Sporocytophaga myxococcoides: one gene and its partner. The protein of the gene in region 1 interacts with the protein of each later gene in a pairwise test. Links are inferred from orthologs where the notes say so. Each region holds a gene or a part of one and is shown in the gene's direction. Other genes may lie near its edges.

Region 1 (2,993 bases):
GGGTTTTATCTATTGGAGAAGACAAATATTCATCACCTTCAATAATAATAATCGGAGCATCCTCCGTTAATTTTACCATCAAATCAAATCCTTCAATCTGAGCTCCAACAAGATAGTCAAACTTTCTGTTGAAGTGTTTCAGAACATGAAGAATCATGGAAGTGATGGTAGTTTTGCCATGGCTTCCTGCTATTACTATTCTTTGTTTGTCTATTGATTGTTGATAGACATATTCAGGAAAGGAATAGATTTTTAATCCAAGTTCTTGCGCCTTTATTAATTCCGGGTTGTCCTTTTTTGCATGCATGCCAAGAATGACAGCATCTAACTCTGTGGAAATTTTTTCAGGAAACCAGCCAATTTTTTCAGGAAGAATTCCTGCTTTTTCAAGTCTGGTTCTGGAAGGTTCAAAAATTTCATCATCTGATCCTGTTACTATTAAACCTTTTTGAAGCAAAGCGAGGGCGAGATTATGCATTGCACTGCCTCCGATTGCAATAAAATGGACTTTTTGCCTTTTGGGGTTCATCAATTCCTATTTTGGGACTGCAAAATTAAAATAAATTAAGAGAGCTACAAACAGTTGTATAGAATATGACTTTTCCTGTGAATAACTATGAGGATAATTTAATGGAAAATAAAAGTGGTCTATCCCTGAAGTTTTAATGACTTATTATATTTTTGTTAATAATATGGAGTCAGAAAAATCGGTAAGAAAACCTTCAGGTAAGAGTAAATTAGCACAAACTGGTCTTATTCAGTCATTAGGGAAAATGCCTCCTCAGGCATCTGAACTTGAACAGGCAGTTTTAGGTGCTTTAATGATTGAAAAGGAAGCCTTAACCATAGTAATAGATATTTTAAAACCGGAAAGTTTTTATCACGAAAAACATCAGAAAATATACGCATGTATATTGGAACTTTTCGATGAATCTGAACCTGTTGACATATTAACAGTTACCCAAAAGCTTAGGACAAAGGGGGAGCTTGAGTTTGCCGGAGGAGCATATTATATTACTGAACTAACTACTCGGGTTAGTTCTGCTGCGAACATTGAAACCCATGCCCGTATCATATCTGAGCAGGCAATTAAAAGAGAGCTAATTTCCATAGCTTCTGAAATTCAAAGAGAAGCTTTTGAAGATACTACAGACGTTTTTGAATTGCTGAACAGGACTGAACAATCTCTTTATCAGGTTTCTGAAGCGAATATCAGGAAGAATTATGCTGAAATGAGAGCTATTTTAAGAGAAGCTCTAGATGAACTTGTTTCCAGAAGAAATCAGGAAAATGCACTTACAGGGGTGCCAAGTGGGTTCACAGATCTGGATAGAATTACATCAGGTTGGCAAAAAAGTGACCTTATCATCTTGGCAGCTCGTCCAGGTATGGGTAAAACTGCATTCGTTGTCTCAGCAATGAGAAATGCTGCTGTAGATTTTAAAAAAGGAGTTGCAATCTTTTCACTAGAGATGTCTGCTGTTCAGTTGGTAAACAGGTTGATATCAGCAGAAGCTGAGCTTGATAGTGAAAAAATCAAAAAAGGAAACCTGGAAGAATATGAGTGGCAGCAGTTGCATCACAAAATTAGAAAACTTGATTCTGCACCTATATTTATAGATGATACTCCCGGTCTTTCAATTCGAGAGCTTCGTACTAAATGTCGAAGGTTGAAAGCAAAGAACGATATCCAAATGGTTATCATAGATTACCTTCAGCTCATGACTGCAGAGGGCGGAAAAGGCGGACCTGGAAACAGGGAGCAGGAAATTTCTCAGATATCTAGGGCTTTAAAGAACCTTGCAAAAGAAATAAATGTGCCGGTAATTGCACTTTCTCAGCTAAGCAGGGCCGTGGAAACCAGGGGAGGCGATAAGAAGCCTCAGTTGTCAGATTTAAGGGAATCTGGAGCTATTGAACAGGATGCGGATATGGTGGTCTTTCTTTATCGTCCTGAATACTACAAAATTGATGAGGATGAAATGGGTAATTCTTTAAAAGGAATGGGTGAAGTAATTATTGCCAAGCACAGGAATGGTAGTCTTGATAGTGTTTTTCTCAAGTTTATTGGGAAATACACCAAATTTGCCGATCTTGAAAAGTCGTCGTTCGGCGGAGGTGGCGGTGGTGCTAGTCCTATGGAGGATAATTACAATCCTAATAATTTTGATTCTGGAGGAGCAAAGACTTTCAGCAGTAAAATTAATGACTTCGGAAAACAAAACAGCCCGGAAGGTGGTAATGACGATGACTCGGTTCCTTTTTAAATAATAAATCAAGGTTCATGAAATTTATATCCCATCAGGAAATAAACCCCGTCATTTGTGGATATTATATTCACCCAATGGACCTTGAAGTTCCAAAAGACAAAGAGTTGTTTATTAAGATTATTAAATGTCTTTTTAAACCAGGTGATGAAATGTATTTCATTGCTTATGGGAGAGAAAATAAAGATCTGGATTTTGATCTAATCCGGGAGCAATTCTACGAATTTGGAGATATTAAAGAAGTACAGCTGGAAAAGGTGGAAGATTTAGCTTGTCTTTGCAGGATAACTTATACCAAAGAAAGACATCGTTTAATTTTTGCTCTATGGTCATTTTTTAAATCACTACGTTTTTTTAATCCTTTGCCAGATCTGGATTGGAAAACATTTTCCTCTTACGATTGCAATTTATTTGAATCAGATCCAGAAGGCAGGAAAATGTTTGCGTTTAACTTCATGAATTTCCTTTGCATTAAAGGGTCCGGAGGGGAAAGTATGATGATCAATTATAAAAAGGAATATACGCTTCCTGATATACATCAATTAATAGGTATTTAATTTACCATTGAATTACTCCTTCTTTGTATAAGAAGAAATCTGTTGCATAAGATAAGAATAGAGCTCCTTGATTTCTGAAGGTGCATCTTTGCTGCCGCTTCCCCAGACATATCTGTATGTTTTGCCATCTTTTTCTATTTCTATAAAATGAAAAAGATTACCAGGCTTA
Region 2 (2,931 bases), on another replicon or contig:
AGCCAGCTAATGGGATATTCTCCAAAATCTCATTTTTATCGCCCTCTGAAATTTCAAGGGTGAAAGAAATGTCTTGTAATAAATCTTTGGTTGGAGTCAAACTAAAACTTTGACTATCCCTAATTAGAATTTCTATATGATCTGCATTGAATTTTTTTGATTTTTCAATTTCTTTTTTTAAAGAATTGATGTCTGAAAAATTTATTTTATAGACTGCTTTCCAATTGCCAAAATTTTTGTCAAAAAATGACACCTTTGTACGGCTTAAATCTGCTTTAGTATAAAATGGTTCGATATTTATTTTTTGCCCTGCATTCCAGGCTAAAGAATTTATATCCTGAAGCTTTAATTCTTCTTTTATTTTATTGATCCACAGATTTTTATCTGTTTTTTCAAATGGTCTATTGAGAGATGATAAACGTTCCACAGGCACTTTTTTTTAAAGCTATTAAAAAAATCAACTAAGGGGGAAAAAGATTACAAAATGATTCTTTTTTTACGCCTAATTTTACATGTAATAACATTTTATATGTTGTACATTTAGAAGAATGTATTGGTTTATTTTAAGAATATTCAAGGGCTTCTTTCGTAATTTACAAGCCCTGAAGGATATGAAAAAGTCAAGCCCTCGTTTCATTTTTTTGTTAATTATTTTTTTTACAAATTTGTCTCCCCTCCAAAATCAAGGAGGACGATTTTTTCAAAAACCCTTTAATTATGCTAATTGTAAAAGACTGTAAAGCAGTGTGGAACAACTGTCTACGTATCATTAAAGAGAGTGTAGGCGAGCAGAGTTTTAAAACTTGGTTCGAACCTATAGTCCCAATAATGTTACAGAATGACGTTTTGACAATTCAGGTTCCTAGTCAGTTTTTTTATGAATGGCTTGAAGAGCATTATGTTCAGGTTTTAAGAAGAGCGATTGATACTGAACTGGGCGCTGACGGAAGGCTGGAGTATTCTCTGATGATGGAAAAAGAATCAGAGCAATCTAAATCTTTTGTGAACCAGGTTCAGAGTAAACCGAATGGTAATGCAAAAAATGTAAATTATAACGCTCCTCAAACTGTTAAGAGTCCATTTGATTTAAAAGGGCTGGATAAATTTTCTTTCAGCTCACAGTTAAATGTAAACTATACTTTTGACACGTTTATTGAAGGAGATTGTAACAGACTTGCGCGTTCGGCCGGGTATGCAGTTGCTAACAAACCGGGAGTAACATCTTTCAACCCATTGATGATCTACGGAGGTGTAGGTTTAGGTAAAACCCACCTTGTACAGGCAATAGGAAACAGAATTAAGCAAAACAGTCCTGACAAGTTTGTTCTTTATGTATCATCAGAGAAATTTACGAATCAATTTCTTGATGCCATTAAAAACAACAATACCCAGGAGTTTGCTAATTTTTACCTTCAGGTAGATGTACTGGTCATAGACGATGTACAATTCCTGTCCGGCAAAGAAAAAACTCAGGAGATATTCTTCCATATCTTTAATCACCTGCACCAATCAGGTAAACAAATCATAATGACGAGCGACTGCCCGCCAAAAGATTTGAAAGGATTACAGGAAAGATTATTGTCCAGATTCAAATGGGGTTTGACTGCAGATCTGCAGCAACCTGATTTTGAAACAAGAATTGCGATCATTCGCAAAAAGATGCAGTCAGAAGGTGTTGAAATCTCTGACAGTGTTGTTGAGTATCTTGCTTATAGCATAGACACCAACGTAAGAGAGTTAGAAGGTGTATTAATATCTTTGATTGCACAATCTTCTTTAACTCAGAAAGAAATTGATCTTGAACTTGCAAAGCAGACTTTGCAGAGCATAGTTCAAAATATAGAATCGGAAGTGGGTATAGATTATATCCAGAAATTTGTTGCCGAATTCTTTAACGTGACAGTGGATTCTCTTAAAGCAAAAACAAGAAAGAGAGAAATAGTGATCGCAAGACAAGTTGCAATGTATTTTGCAAAAGAATACACGAACTTATCTTTGAAATCAATAGGTTTCCATTTTGGAAACAGAGACCACAGTACCGTTATTCATGCTTTAACTTCAGTAAACGACTTAATGGACACGGACAGAAAGTTCAATGCAACCATGCAGGAGTTGATTAAAAAACTGAAGCTGAAAGCTGCTTAATCTGAATTTTTAGGGTTACTTTTTAATATACTGAGATGCCTGATGGAAACATCAGGCATTTTTTTATGTCATTCAAAGTTTACAATAGAATTATTATATAATGAAGAAGCTTTTACTAATCTTGTTTGCCTTATTTTCCTACAATATAGATGCTTTGAGCTGCCTGAATGAATACAGGGTGGTTACGAAATTATCCGGTATTGTTACAGACGAACGCAATTATGAAGGAAGTCTAGCATATCTAAAGGACGGATTTGACAAGGATTTTTTAGAATCAAGGAAAAAGGAACTTCAAGGTTATATAAAAGAAGGAAAAGCCGATTTCAAAGATTATTCAGATCTGGCTGTAATTGAATTGAAAATTGGAGATAGGAATTTGGCAATAAAAATTTTGGATAGTTTAGTTAATTTTTATCCTTCGGAATATTCCATTTTATCTAATTTAGGAACAGCCTATGAACTTCAGGGAGAAAATCGGACAGCTCTTGATTTATTGCAAAAAGCATATGCCATTAATCCTAAATCTCATCGGGGATCTGAATGGATACATATAGCTATATTAAAAGAGAAATTGAAAGAAACTCCCGATTATTCAAGAATAATAAATCTTAAGGAGTTCGCGGATTTAAAAACATTTTATGAATATTGGTCAAATAATAATAAGCAAGGTTTAGATACTATACATAGTGCTCTGCGATTTCAGCTTAAAGAAAGAATTTCATTTATAAAGGCTCCTGATCAATGTATTGGGCAATTATGTTTTGATCTTGCTGAAATTACTGCAGT

Evidence for each region. The genes of interacting proteins can lie anywhere in the genome.
Region 2: the proteins of dnaB (region 1) and dnaA interact in binary tests that used the Escherichia coli proteins (3 or more experiments, as listed by UniProt). The link is inferred for Sporocytophaga myxococcoides from one-to-one orthologs.

Annotation. Positions count from the first base shown.
Region 1 is NZ_BBLT01000001.1:731,818-734,810, forward strand. The notes cover bases 40-2,979. They hold dnaB (replicative DNA helicase), read left to right. Parts: upstream 40-692; coding sequence 693-2,267; downstream 2,268-2,979. Other genes in these bases: MYP_RS02955 (UDP-N-acetylmuramate--L-alanine ligase), read right to left, coding at 40-529; MYP_RS02965 (hypothetical protein), read left to right, coding at 2,285-2,824; MYP_RS02970 (hypothetical protein), read right to left, coding at 2,837-2,979. Also shown: more of MYP_RS02955, read right to left, coding at 1-39; more of MYP_RS02970, read right to left, coding at 2,980-2,993. UniProt on the Escherichia coli protein: The main replicative DNA helicase, it participates in initiation and elongation during chromosome replication. Travels ahead of the DNA replisome, separating dsDNA into templates for DNA synthesis.
Region 2 is NZ_BBLT01000010.1:142,324-145,254, forward strand. Bases 54-2,931 are described here. They hold dnaA (chromosomal replication initiator protein DnaA), read left to right. Parts: upstream 54-717; coding sequence 718-2,145; downstream 2,146-2,931. Other genes in these bases: MYP_RS20305 (methylmalonyl-CoA mutase family protein), read right to left, coding at 54-427; MYP_RS20320 (tetratricopeptide repeat protein), read left to right, coding at 2,246-2,931. Also shown: more of MYP_RS20305, read right to left, coding at 1-53. UniProt on the Escherichia coli protein: Plays an essential in the initiation and regulation of chromosomal replication. Binds in an ATP-dependent fashion to the origin of replication (oriC) to initiate formation of the DNA replication initiation complex once per cell cycle.